One region of the Streptomyces sp. JLBJ103 genome, then DNA from elsewhere that is predicted to be linked to it. Evidence: riboswitches for the same ligand, from Rfam matches in the RefSeq annotation. Region 1 holds a riboswitch; each other region holds the start of a gene.
What was found. A riboswitch is a leader RNA that binds a small molecule or an ion and turns the genes downstream of it on or off. The one in region 1 is predicted to bind cyclic di-AMP.

Region 1 (4,561 bases):
TGATGGTCTTCCAGCCCTCCCAGTCCTCCTCGTTCAGCGGGTCCTCGATGGAGACCAGCGGGTACGCGGCGACCAGGTCGGCGTAGTAGGAGGTCATCTCGGCGGCGCTGCGGGACTTGCCCTCGAACTCGTAGGAGCCGTCCTTGTAGAACTCGGTGGCGGCCACGTCGAGCGCCAGCGCGATGTCCTGGCCCGGCTGGTAGCCGGCCTTCTTGATCGCCTCGACGATCAGGTCCAGGGCCTCGCGGTTGGAGTCGAGGTTCGGCGCGAAGCCGCCCTCGTCGCCGAGGCCGGTGGACAGGCCCCGCTCCTTCAGCACCGACTTCAGGGTGTGGTAGACCTCGGCGCCCCAGCGCAGGGCCTCGGAGAAGGACTCCGCGCCGATTGGAGCGATCATGAACTCCTGGATGTCCACGTTGGAGTCGGCGTGCGAGCCGCCGTTGAGGATGTTCATCATCGGGACCGGCAGCAGGTGGGCGTTGGGGCCGCCCAGGTACCGGAAGAGCGGAAGGTCGGACGCCTCGGAGGCGGCGTGCGCGACAGCGAGGGAGACACCGAGGATGGCGTTGGCACCGAGCGAGGACTTGTCCGGGGTGGCGTCCAGGTCGAACATCGCCTGGTCGATCAGGCGCTGCTCGGTGGCGTCGTAGCCGACGAGCTCGGGACCGATCTGCTCGATGACGGCGAGGACGGCCTTCTCCACGCCCTTGCCGTTGTAGCGGTTCTTGTCGCCGTCTCGGAGCTCGAGGGCCTCGAAGGCTCCGGTGGAGGCACCGGACGGAACGGCGGCACGGCCCGTGCTGCCGTCGTCGAGGCCGACCTCGACCTCGACCGTGGGGTTGCCTCGCGAGTCGAGGATCTCGCGAGCTACGACGACGTCGATGGACGGCACGAGGTTCTCCTTCGTATGTGTCTGCGGTAGCAGCACGAGCCTAACCGGACCGGAGGGCTGCACCCCCCGTTGCTCGTCCCGCGAGACAGGACGTGGCACAAAAAGGCAGATTTAGACGCGGATATCTGCATTTTCCATCAACCGATGAGCCCCGGCCGGGACACACCGCGGGGCGGCGCGCCCGGCCGGGGCTCGTGGTCGACGCGTGATCGACGGGACCCGACTCCGGCCCGTTCGGCCGGACCGGGGTCAGCTCAGCCGGACCGGGGTCAGCTCAGGTGGAGCTGCTGGCCCGGGTAGATCAGGTCGGCCTGCTCGATGATGTCCTTGTTCAGCTCGAAGAGCTTCTGCCAGCCGCCCTCGACCTTCTCGGCCTCGGCGATCTTGCCCAGGGTGTCACCGGCCTTGACCTTGTACTCGCCGTCGCCCTTCTTCACCGGCCCACGGGTCTCGTGGCGCGCGGCGCGGTCGGGCTCGGAGCGGGTCTCGGCCTTCGGCTGCGCGGGCTTGGGCTGCGCGGGCTTGGGCGCCGGGGCCTGCGACTCCTGCTGACCGGAGCCCGAGAAACCCGAGCCGGACGGGGTGCCGCCGGTGGTCAGACCCGTACCGCAGACCGGCCAGGCCCCCTTGCCCTGGCTGCCGAGAACCTTCTCGGCAATCTGTATCTGCTGGTCCTTGGTGGCCTTGTCGGCCGTGGGGGCGAACGAGGTGCCGCCGTAGGCGGCCCAGGTGGAGCTCGAGAACTGGAGTCCGCCGTAGTAGCCGTTACCGGTGTTGATGGACCAGTTGCCGCCGGACTCGCACTGCGCGACCTTGTCCCACTGGGCAGTGGTGGCGGCGGAGGCGGAGGTGGCCCCGAGGAGCGGGGCGGCCACGGCGGCGCCCGCGAGACCGGCGAGCGCGGCGATACGGGTGGCCTTGGACGGGCGGCGGTGCTTGCCGTTGGACTTGAGCATCGTTGGTTCGTTTCCTCACCGACGCCTACGAGGTGAGCTGTCGGGTTCGGACGTGAGTTGCCCGGCCGTTCACAAACGATCGACGAACGATCGACGATCGATCGCGCCCGGCTTCACCCCAAGCCGACGAGCCCGTGTCCACAGGCCATTCGGCACCTACCTTGGGTCCCCCGCTCCTGCCTTCGGCGCTGACGCGTCGGTTCCCCCCGACCGCCGGCAGGACTCGGCGTGACGATCGACGGTGCCCGCGGTGGCGAGCGGAAAGACGGTAATCACACCCACCGAGAAGGTTCAAACACCCCATTCACAGCGAGAGCTGCTGTAACTGATCTCACCCGGCCCACATCTACGCAGGTGGGACCGGGTGAGGAGAATCGGGCAGGGGGTGCGCTCCGGATTTTGCGACGAGATCTATATCTCATCGGAGCCAGATCGGGCAATTCACCCCGAACTACCGCCCCTTGGCGCTGAGATCCAGTCGCTGACCGGGGACGATCAGATCCGGATTGTCCCCGATGAGGCTTTCGTTGCCTTTGTAGAGGCCGTGCCAGCCGGTCGCGAGGTCCTGGCGCTCGGCGATGCCTGAAAGGCTGTCACCGGGCCGCACGGTGTAGCCGTCGTCCGAGGGCTCCTCGGCGCGGTCCGCGCCGTCCCGCGAGGCATGCCGTCCGGAGGGCCGCCGGGTCTCCTTGCCGCTGTCTCCCTCGTCCGGGTCCGCGGAGCCGCGGTGGCGTCCGGTGGGCGTGGGGTCGGCGCTCTCGTCCGGGGACTCCTCGCCCGGGGAATCCGAGGCGTCCGGAGACTCCGGGATGTCCGTGGAGTCGGCGCCCTTCGTGTGCGACGGGGAGGGCGACTGGGAGTCGGCGCCCTCTCCGCTGGGCGAGTCGGACGGGGAGGGCTTTCCGCGCTCCTCGTCCTGGCCGGGTGTCCGGCGCTGGTCGTCCGAAGAGCCGGAGGAGTCCGACGCGGCGCCGCGGTCCTCGGCGACGTCACCACGGTCCCCGGCGGAGTCACCGCGGTCCTCGGACGAGGAGCCGTCGCGCTCGCGGTCCTCCCCGTCGTTCCCGACGTCCCCGCGCTGACCGACGGACGGGGGCTGGGTGAAGCCGGGGTTCACCTCGGGGGCGTCACCACCGTCGGCGAGTCCCGCGTTCACCCCGCAGCTGGGCCAGGCGTCCGGGCCGCGGTCGTCCAGGATCGACTGGGCCACGGATATCTGCTGGGAGCGGCTGGCCAGATCGGGGCGCGGGGCGTAGGCGGTACCGCCGTAGCTCTTCCACATGTCCAGGGTGAGCTGGAGGCCGCCGTAGAAGCCGTTGCCCTCGTTGGCGCTCCACATCCCGCCGCTCTCGCACTCGGCGACCTTGTCCCAGGTGGCGGTGGAGGCGGCCTGGGCGCCACTGGCCCCGAAGAGGGGGATGGCGAGCCCGGCACCCGTTACGCCCGCCGCGACGACGATGGCCGGAGCCTGACGGGGGCGGCGGTGTCGACCGTTCCCGGAACGCATGTGGTGGCCTCTCGTGTCGGCGGCTGAGTTGTCGGTTGAACATAGCGACGGCACCCGATCATCACAAGCCGATGTATCCCAGGTCACGCCCCGGTCACGCCGCTGATCATTCGTCACTTATGTCGCCCGGCACGGGCCTTCGGCGGTTCAGCGGCCCGGGGAATTCCAGGTCACCGGAAGGGTGCGCAGTCCGCGCATGATCAGCCCACCGCGCCACCGCAGATCATCCGAATCCACCGCAAGCCGGATATCGGGCAGCCGCCGCAGCAGGGTGCCGATCGCGGTCTGCGCCTCCAGCCGGGCGAGCGGGGCGCCCAGACAGTAATGAATGCCGTGGCCGTAGCCCAAGTGCTGGTTGTCGGTCCGGGTGAGGTCCAGCACCTCGGGGTCGCGGAACCGCTCGGGGTCGCGGTCCGCGGCGGCCAGCACCACCAGCACCGGCTCCCCCTCGGCGATGCGCTCTCCGCCGATGGTCAGCGGCTCGGTGGCGAACCGCCAGGTGGCGATCTCCACCGGGCCGTCGTAGCGCAGCAGTTCCTCGACGCCCGCCGCGAGCAGCCGCTCGTCCCCTTCTTCCAGGGCCCGCTGGAGCCGCGCGCGTTGAACGGGATGGCGCAGCAATGCGTACATCCCGTTACCGATCAGATTGACCGTGGTCTCGAACCCGGCGAACAAGAGGATGAAGGCCATCGCCGCGGCCTCGTTCTCGGTGAGGTGCTCCCCGTGGTCGCTGGCCCGGATCAGCGCGGAAATGAGGTCCTCCTCCTCACCTTCCGCTCCGAGCGTCTCCCGCTTGCGGTGGATCAGTTCGGCGAGATACGCGCGGATGCGCTTTACCGCACGGGCCACTCCGCCGCGTGGCCCACCGCCGTGCCGGATCATGGAACCCGCCCAGTCCCGGAAGTCGTCCTGATCTTCGCGGGGCACCCCGAGCAGATCGCAGATCGCATAGATGGGAAGGGGGAAGGCGAACTCATGGATCAGATCGGCCTCCCCCCTTTCCTCGAAGGCGTCGATGAGCTGATCGGTCAACTCCCGTACCCGCGGGGCGAACGCGGCGACCCGGCGCGGGGTGAATGCCTTGGACACCAGCCGACGCAGCCGGGTGTGATCCGGCGGATCGATATTGAGCAGATGGGTCATCAGATCGGCACGCTGCTCGCCGGGGATACCCACCTTGCCCCGGGCATGCGCCGACTCACTGTG
Region 2 (4,561 bases), 1.1 Mb from region 1:
CCCGACACCACCTGGTGCCGCTTCTACGAGCACGCCTTCCTGCTGGCCGGAGGGGATGAGATCGTGCTGTGGGAGCTGGAGCACAATCTGACCCACGACGGTCGGCTGGTGTGCGAGGTGTATCTCGACGAGGTGTCTGCGGAGCTGGCGGCGGACCGTCACGCCCGGGCGCTCGGCGTCGATCTCTGACCCCCGCTCCGCGCCCCTGCCCTCCGGTCCGGACGTCCGCCCCTGACTAGCAGACCCGGTCCGGCCCCGTTCGTCGCCCGGCCTTCGCTCGGACCCGCGTGGGGAAGCCGCCCGGACCGCACGGGGAAGCCGCACGGACCCGCCTGGCGTCCGTCGTACGCCCCCGATGCCCCGCCCACCCACATGGACGACCCGATTCGCCTGGCGGCCCGTCAGCCGGAAGCCTGGAGTGACGGACGGCGGCCGTGAGGACCGGGCGCTCCGGCTGCGGACCAGGGAAAGCGGGAGAGACGGTGCGGCTGCGAGGGAACGGGGCTCGTACGAGCGCCCGTACGGAGCGGGGTGCGACCTGGGCGCGCCTGGCCCGGTCCCGTACGCGCCCCCAGACCCGCCTCCATATGCTCGTCGACACCCACGCCGCGAACGGACCCGCCGGGGCCACCGCGGGCACCGGTTTGGCCGACGAGTCGCCCAGGGGGACGTCAGGACGGCGGCTGGTGCGCTGGATCCCGGCACTGCTGCTCGTCGTCGGGGTCGTCTTCGACGTCAGTACCCCGGCGACCTACACGGCGGGCCCCTTCCTCGCCGCCGCCCCGCTCGTCGCCGCTTCGCTCTTCCGGCTGCGGGCGACCGTCATCACGGCGGTCTTCGCCCTCGCCGCGGCGGTCGCGCTGGCCGAGCTGCACGGTGTGGACGACCCCAGGCAAGCCCTGGCCGAAATCCTCACCGTCGCGACCGTCACCCTGCTCGCGATCCTCATCAACCGCCTCGTACGCCGCAGCGACCGGCGGCTGGCCTCGGCGCGCGGCATCGCGGAGGCGGCTCAGCGCGCCGTCCTGCCCGTACCGCCCGCCCGGCTGGCAGGGCTGGACGTCGCGGCGCGTTATGTGGCCGCGGAGAAGTACGCCGCCATCGGCGGTGACCTGTACGCCGTGCAGGACACCCCGCACGGCGTACGTCTGGTCGTCGGCGACGTACGCGGCAAGGGGCTCCAGGCCGTCGAGTCGGTCGCGATCCTCATCGGCTCCTTCCGGGAGGCGGCGGAGCAGGAGACGACGCTGGAGGGGCTGGCGGGGCGGCTGGAGCGGGCGTTGCAGCGCGAGGGTGCGCGGCGGGCCGACCTCGAGGGGTTCGAAGGGTTCACCACGGCCGTACTGGCCGAGATCCCGCGCGGTGACTCGACGCTCCGGGTGATCAACCGTGGCCATCCGCCACCGCTGCTCCTGGAGGACGGGGAGGACGGGGAGGACGGCGAGGACGTCCGGCGCGGTCGGCCGGGCCAGAGCGGCGAGAGCGGTCGGAGCGGCCAAGGCGGCGGCTGCACGGTGCGCCGGGTGGACCCGGCGGCATCGGCGCTGCCGCTGGGGATGGGGGAGCTGGGCGGCTGGCCGGACCGGGTGACGGAGCTGCGCTTCGCCGAGGGCGCGACCCTGCTGCTCTTCACGGACGGGGTGACGGAGGCGCGTGACCGGGAGGGCGCCTTCTACGACCCGGAGGACCGGCTGCGCGGTCAGCGCTTCGGCGGCCCGGGGGAGCTGCTGGACGCGCTGGTGGCGGATGTCGAGCGGCACACGGGCGGCGGGACGTCGGACGACATGGCGCTGCTCGCGCTCCGCCGTCGCTCCACGGGGCCGGGCCGGGGGACCGGTAACGGCCAGGGCAACGGCGACGGTGAGGGACTCGTGAAGGGCCCTGGCCACGCTCCGTAGCCGTACATGCCCGCTGCGCATAACAATTGATGCACGATCAGCGCTTCCAGGGTTTTGCTGATCACGCCCCGGAGGGTTGACTCGCCCCCATCTGTCCAGGCTTGGTCGCAAAGTTCATGGCAAAGCTGCGTCGATTCCTCAGAACAGCTTGGAATCACATAGCGCTCTCTATTAACGTTCGATAACGCAGCGCGGTCGTCACAACCGTCGCCAGGACGGCACCGTGCGCCGTCGCCGAATCCCGTAACGCACAGCGGTAGCAGCACCACTGCACCACAAAAGCACCAAGGGAACCGGGGAACCACCACCTTGGGGTGAATCGGGTCGAACCTGACCCGTAGGAGACCTTCCTGCTCCGAACCCGTCAGCTAACCCGGTAGGCGAGAGGGAAGGAAAGGAGTGCGCCCCCGTGGCGTCCAACAGGTCTGTCCTGGACGAGGCTCCATACCGTGCGCCGGGCTTCGGTCCCGGCTCCGCCACCGCCTATGGCCCCGGGTTCGATGCCAGGGGAGGCACGAGGCCCGGTGGCGGATTCGCCACCGAGGGGGACTTCGCTGCCGACGGTGACCGCGCGGAGTACGCGGTGGACGACGTCGACGGCCCGGCGGGTCCGGATTTCGACGCCGAGACCTGGGAGGAGTGGAACCCCACCGAGGAGTCCGTCTCCCTGCGCGGCCGGCACCGCGTGGTGAAGCAGCGGGGCGGGACCATGGCGCGCAGCGGCGCCGTCCTCGGCGTCGGTGTCATCGCGGCGGTCGGCGCGGGCGGGATGGCGAGCGCCAAGGACCGCCCGGCGGCCCCCATATCCATGCCCGACCTCGCCCATGTCGCCAACGCGGTCGAGGACAAGCTCCCGGACGCCAAGGACATTCCCGGCATCGGTTCGCTGGTCTCCGACGACGGCGATTCCGCGACCACCAGCGCGGCTCCCCTCTCCCAGGCCGGACTGACCACCCAGGACGAGGCGAGCGGCACCACCGACGCCGGTGAGGCGCTGCGCGCCCGCATCCTCCAGCAGGCCGAGAACCAGCAGACCGCCGCCGACGAGGACGAGCGGACCGCGGCCGCGAAGGCCGCCGCCGCGAAGGCCAAGGCCGCCGCCCAGCAGGCCGCGGACAAGGCCGCCAAGGAAGCGGCGGAGCAGAAGGCCAAGGCCGCCGCGGCGAAGAAGGAAGCGGAGCGCAAGGCCAGGGAGGCCGCCGAGCGCAAGGCCGAGGCCGAGCGCCGCGCCAAGCTGGCCGCCGCGTACACCCTCCCCGTCGCCTCCTACACCCTCACCGCGGGTTTCGGCCAGGCCGGCGACATGTGGTCCGCCGACCACACCGGCCAGGACTTCGCCGCCCCGACCGGCACCCCCGCCAAGGCGGTGCACAGCGGCACCATCACCCAGGCGGGCTGGGCCGGTTCGTACGGCTACCGCATCGTGCTCAAGCTCGATGACGGCACCGAGATCTGGTACTGCCACCTGTCGTCCATGGTGGTCACCTCGGGCAAGGTGAGCACCGGTGATGTGATCGGCCGTGTCGGCGCCACCGGCAATGTGACCGGTCCGCACCTCCACCTCGAGGTGCGCCCCGGCGGCGGCTCCCCGATCGACCCGATGCCCTGGCTGCGCGACCACGGCCTGACCCCCTGATACCCCCGCTCTCCCGATACTCCGGCGGCCCTGGCGCTCTCTCCCCCCTTGACGCCAGGGCCGCCGGTTTGTGTGCGGAACGTCGGGGAGCGCCCGGAACCCCCGGCACCTCCGCCCCCGGAACAAGGCCACCCGCAAGGGCGTTGAAGCAACGCATGGCTGACAACAAGCAGAAGATCGGTGACCTTTCCGTCTCCCCGCTCTCCCTCGGCGGGAACGTCTTCGGCTGGACCGCGGACGAGGCCGAGTCCTTCACGGTGCTCGACGCCTACACCGCGGCGGGCGGCAACTTCATCGACACGGCCGATGTCTACTCGGTCTGGGCGCCCGGCAATCAGGGCGGGGAGTCGGAGACCGTCCTCGGCAACTGGTTCGCCTCCCGCGGCAACCGCTCCGACATCGTCCTCGCCACCAAGGTCGGCGCCGGCCGCCCGAAGCCCCGCGGACTGTCCCCGGCCGCCATCAGGTCCGGTATCGAGGACTCCCTCCGGCGTCTGCGCACCGACTACATCGACCTCTACTACACCCACTACGACGACCCGTCGGTGTCGGTGGAGGAGATCGCCACCACCCTGGACGCACTGGTCCGGGAGGGCAAGGTCCGCGAGATCGGGGCCTCCAATATCAGCGCCGAGCGGCTCGACTCCTTCCTGACCTTCTCCGCCCAGGAGGGCCTGGCCCGTTACGCCGCCCTCCAGCCCCACTACAACCTGGTCTCACGCGACACCTTCGAAGGCGAGCTCGCCGACGTGGTCACCCGCCACGGTGTGGCGACCGTCCCCTATTACGCGCTGGCCACCGGTTTCCTCACCGGCAAGTACCGCCCCGGCATCACGGTCGACAGCTCGCGCTCCACGGGCGCGGCCAAGCACTTGGAGACGGAGCGCGGGAGGAAGGTCCTCGCCGCCCTCGACGAGGTCGCCGCGCACCACGGCGCCGAGCTCGCCACGGTCGCCCTCGCCTGGCTCGCCGCCCAGCCCACGGTCGCCGCCCCGATCGCCAGCGCCCGCACCCTGGCCCAACTCCC
Region 3 (4,561 bases), 2.7 Mb from region 1:
GGGCAACACCATGGCTGAGCGCCGCGTCACCATCGGCTGGGCCGAGGGCCTGCACGCCCGCCCTGCGTCGATCTTCGTCCGGGCGGCCACCGCCGCAGGCGTCCCCATCACGATCGCCAAGGCCGACGGCACCCCGGTCAACGCCGCCTCCATGCTGGCCGTGCTCGGCCTGGGCGCGCAGGGTGGCGAGGAGGTTGTCCTGGCCTCCGACGCGGACGACGCCGAGGTCGCGCTCGACCGCCTGGCGAAGCTCGTGGCGGACGGTCTCGAGGAGCTTCCCGAGACCGTCTGACCCACCGGGTGATTCGGCTGCCCCGTATTCCGCCGGGTCCTTTCTCGTACGACAGGGCCGCGGTGACCGGAATGGTCACCGCGGCCCTGTCGTTTCCGAATTCCTGCCCCTGACAAAACTTTGCCAAAAGGGCGGAGCCGGAAACTTTTATACGCGAGCCATGTTAATTCCGCCCGCTCGCCGTGTTGACGGAATGTTTCGAAGTCCTCACCTGAGCCGGACGGCGCAGCCGGAATTCCGAGAGCGCGCGCTCGGTGTGCGCGGTGGCGAGGATCCTCGCGCGGTCCGCGTCACCGCGCGCGACCGCGTCCACCAGCGCGCCGTGCTCCGCCCAGGACTCCACGGCCCGCGCCGCCGGATCGGACCGGTCGGCGGCGGCCCGCACCGGCCACTCCGACTGCCGCGCCGGAGCGGCCGCGTACACCCAAGCGATCTTGCGGCGCACCTGGACCAGCAGCGCGGCCAGGCTCGGACTGTCCGACGCCTGGGCGAGCGTCTCGTGGAACCAGTCGTCCAGCGGCCGCAGTTCACCGAGGGAGCCGCGGCGGGCCCGCTCCTGCCCGAGCCGGACCAGACCGCGCAGCACCTTCAGATGGGCCTCGGTGCGGCGCTGGGCGGCGCGGGCGGCGCCCAGCGGCTCCAGCAGCCCGCGGATGTCGAGGAGGTCGGCCGCCTCCCGCTCGGAGGGCTGGGCGACACAGGCGCCCGCGTGGCGCCGGGTGGTCACGAACCCCTCGGACTCCAGGGTGCGCAGGGCCTCCCGCACGGGCACCCGCGAGACGCCGTAACGACGGGCGAGCAGTTCCTCGGTGAGCCGGCTGCCGGGCGGATGGACACCGGAGACGATGTCGTCGCGAATCGCCGCGCACACCGCGTGCGCCGAAATCCGCCGACCACCCGGAATCGCGGCCGCATCCCCGGTCACTTCCGGTCCCCCCACTGTCGAACCTCCGCCTTAATCCCAGCGAAACGCACCCGATTGCCGGGCGTTCGACAACTCTATTCCAAACCGAGGGAATTTCCGATGGCGGACCGGAATTCATGGATATTTTTGGTCAGTCGGGCGGGTTGCGCATGCCGAAGGCCCCGTCCGGTCCGGCGGACGGGGCCTTGGCACGGTCTGGTGCGCGGAGGGTGTCCTCGCGCGGGGTGGGTCAGACGTTGACGCCGTGGGAGCGCAGATACGCCACGGGGTCGATGTCCGAGCCGTAGTCGGGGCTGGTGCGCGCCTCGAAGTGCAGATGCGGTCCGGTGACGTTGCCGGTGGCGCCCGAGAGGCCGATCTGCTGGCCCGGGGTAACCGACTGGCCGACCGAGACGTTGATCGAGGACAGGTGGCCGTACTGGGTGTACGTGCCGTCCTTCATCTTGATGACGATGTTGTTGCCGTAGGAGCCGCCCCAGCCCGCCTCGACGACCTCACCGGAGCCGACCGCGTGCACCGAGGTGCCCGAGGCGGCGTGGAAGTCGATCCCGGTGTGGCTGCCGGAGGACCACAGACCGCTGGACGCCTTGTAGGCGGTGGAGACGTAGGAGCCCGAGATCGGCGCGACGAAGGTGTTGAGGCGCTTGCGCTCGGCCTCGCGCGCGGCGCGCTCCTTGGCCTCGCGCTCCGCCTTGGCCTTCTTCGCGGCCGCCTCGGCCTTCCTGGCGGCCTCCTGACGGGCGATGGTCTCGGCCCGCGCCTTGGCCGCGGCCTCCGCGGCGGCGGTCTCCTGGGACTGCGCCTGGGCCTGGATCTGGTCGGCCAGTCCCTCATCGATCACGATCGCCTGCTGCAACCCGGTCTGCTCGGGAGCTGGCTCCTCGGCGGCGAGGGCGGGACCGGCGATACCGGCGACCACACCCGAGGCGACGGTGGTGACTCCCGCGATGTTCGCGCCGGTGCGGACGGACCGTCGGGGACGGCGGTGCTTCCCGGTGGCACGGGTGAACGCCATGCTGTGGCGCACTCCTTTCCTTCCTTCTCGCCTACCGGGTTAGCTGACGGGTTCGGAGCAGGAAGGTCTCCTACGGACCCCTCGCCCCGAAGGACAAGGCGCCCGATTCACCCCAGGGGACTTTGGGTCCCCGGCTCCCCTGGCTCGCGCCGTACGGGGACTCGGCGATGGCTGCTCGTGCCGCGGGCGCGGCGTGCGGATGGCGAACAGCCGGACTGACGCTAAACGGGCCGTCTTTCGATCACCAAACAGATCCGGATTTTTGTTGCCCTCCCCACAAACCAAACAGCCAACCTCCCTATAAAACGGGCATTCGGAAGGACCCTGACATCGCACACGATGCCAGGGTCCTTCCGCTGACGGCCCGTTGGACGGCCGGAGGTCCTGCCGGGGTCAGCCCGAGACGACGCTCACCTCACCGATGCCTAGCGCGCGGACCGGCTCCTCGATCTCCGAGGCGTCCCCGACCAGCACCGTGACCAGCCGGTCCGCCGGGAAGGCACTCACCACCGCGGCGGTGGCCTCCACTGTCCCGGCCTCGGCGAGCCGGGCGTACAACTGCGCCTGGAAATCGTCCGGAAGATGCTGCTCGACCTGATCGGCGAGGGTGCCCGCGACCGCGGCCGCGGTCTCGTACTTCAACGGGGCGACGCCTACGAGGTTCTGCACGGCGACATCCCGCTCGGCGTCCGTCAGCCCCTCCTCCTTCACGCCGCGCAGCACCTTCCAGAGGTCCTCCAGCGCCGGGCCGGTGACCTCGGTGGCCACCGAGCCGCTGATCGCCAGCATCGCGGCGCCCGTGGACCCGCCGGACGGCGAGGAGGCCGTGGAGCGCAGCACCTGGCAGAAGGAGCGCACCCCGTAGGTGTAGCCCTTCTCCTCGCGCAGCACGCGGTCGAGCCGGGAGGTGAGGGTGCCGCCCAGGCAGTAGGTGCCCAGCACCTGGGCGGGCCAGACGCGGTCGTGGCGGTCGGCGCCGATCCGGCCGAGCAGCAGCTGGGTCTGGACCGCGCCGGGCCGGTCGACGATCACCACCCGGCCGGTGTCGTCGGCCACGATCGGCGGGACCGGCCGGGGCGCGGCCGGTCCGCCCGTCCAGGCGCCGAGGGTGTCGGCGAGGGCCTGATCGAGGTCGACCCCGCTGAGGTCGCCGACCACGACCGCGGTCGCGGTGGACGGGCGGACATGCGCCTCGTAGAAGGCCCGCACCGCCGCGGCGTCGATGCCCTCGACGGTCTCCTCGGTGCCCTGGCGGGGCCGGGACATCCGCGACTCGGCCGGGAACAGCTCCTTGGACAGCGCCATGGAGGCGCGGCGGGCCGGGTTGGCCAGCTCGTGCGGGATCTCGTCCAGCCGATTGCGCACCAGCCGCTCGACCTCGCTGTCGGGGAAGGCGGGGGCGCGCAGCGCGTCGGCGAGCAGCCCCAGCGCCTTGGGCAGCCGGGAGACCGGGACCTCCAGGGAGACCCGCACGCCCGGGTGGTCGGCATGGGCGTCCAGGGTGGCGCCACAGCGCTCGAGCTCGGCGGCGAACTCCTCGGCGTCGTGCTTGTCGGTGCCCTCCGACAGGGCGCGCGCCATGATCGTGGCCACTCCGTCGAGCCCGGCGGGCTCGGCGTCCAGCGGGGCGTCCAGATTGACCTCGACGGCCACGACCTGCTGGCCGGGGCGGTGGCAGCGCAGCACCGTGAGCCCGTTGGACAGCTCCCCGCGCTCGGGGGCGGGGAACGCCCACGGCCTGGGGGCGCCGCCGGTCGGCTGCGGGTGGAAGGTCATGGTCGCGGTGACGGCGTCGCTCACTGGGCCGCCTCCCCTTCTGCGTCGGTGTCGTCGGCGGCGTCATCTGCGGACTCGGCGCCCTGGACGGGCTCGTAGACCAGCACGGCGCGGTTGTCCGGCCGCAGCCGCGCGGCGGCCACGGCCCGCACCTCCTCGGGGGTGATGTCGAGCACCCGCTCCACGGCGGTCAGCGCCAGCTGCGGATCGCCGAACAGCACGGCGAAGCGGCACAGCTCGTCGGCCCGGCCGCCCACGGTGGCCAGCCGGTCCAGCCACTCACGCTCGATCTGCGCCTGGGCGCGCTCCATCTCCTGGGGGGTCGGCCCCTCTTCGGCGAAGCGGGCCAGCTCCTCGTCGACCGCCGCCTCGATGGCGGGCACTTCGACACCGCCGGAGGTCTTCACGTCCAGCCAGCCGAGCGACGGCGCGCCCGAGAGCCGCAGCAGGCCGAATCCGGCCGCGACGGCGGTGCGGTCGCGGCGCACCAGGCGGTTGTGGAGCCGGGAGGACTCGCCGCCGCCGAGGACGGTCAGCGCCAGATCGGCGGCGT

Region 2: linked by a shared signal. The riboswitch ahead of AC4BEG_RS15520 (M23 family metallopeptidase) and the one ahead of AC4BEG_RS20575 (transglycosylase family protein) in region 1 are both predicted to bind cyclic di-AMP.
Region 3: linked by a shared signal. The riboswitch ahead of AC4BEG_RS08265 (M23 family metallopeptidase) and the one ahead of AC4BEG_RS20575 (transglycosylase family protein) in region 1 are both predicted to bind cyclic di-AMP.

Annotation. Positions count from the first base shown of each region.
Region 1 covers NZ_CM177089.1:4,655,808-4,660,368, reverse strand. The annotation lists gene eno (phosphopyruvate hydratase) at 1-892, opposite strand, end outside; gene AC4BEG_RS20575 (transglycosylase family protein) at 1,162-1,848, opposite strand; cyclic di-AMP (ydaO/yuaA leader) riboswitch at 1,856-2,046, opposite strand; gene AC4BEG_RS20570 (transglycosylase family protein) at 2,300-3,355, opposite strand; gene AC4BEG_RS20565 (cytochrome P450 family protein) at 3,503-4,561, opposite strand, start outside.
Region 2 covers NZ_CM177089.1:3,557,863-3,562,423, reverse strand. The annotation lists gene AC4BEG_RS15530 (DUF6227 family protein) at 1-189, shown strand, start outside; gene AC4BEG_RS15525 (PP2C family protein-serine/threonine phosphatase) at 588-1,898, shown strand; cyclic di-AMP (ydaO/yuaA leader) riboswitch at 2,155-2,296, shown strand; gene AC4BEG_RS15520 (M23 family metallopeptidase) at 2,308-3,534, shown strand; gene AC4BEG_RS15515 (aldo/keto reductase) at 3,690-4,561, shown strand, end outside.
Region 3 covers NZ_CM177089.1:1,922,400-1,926,960, forward strand. The annotation lists gene AC4BEG_RS08255 (HPr family phosphocarrier protein) at 11-292, shown strand; gene AC4BEG_RS08260 (GntR family transcriptional regulator) at 456-1,217, opposite strand; gene AC4BEG_RS08265 (M23 family metallopeptidase) at 1,447-2,232, opposite strand; cyclic di-AMP (ydaO/yuaA leader) riboswitch at 2,247-2,409, opposite strand; gene AC4BEG_RS08270 (M16 family metallopeptidase) at 2,626-4,008, opposite strand; gene AC4BEG_RS08275 (M16 family metallopeptidase) at 4,029-4,561, opposite strand, start outside.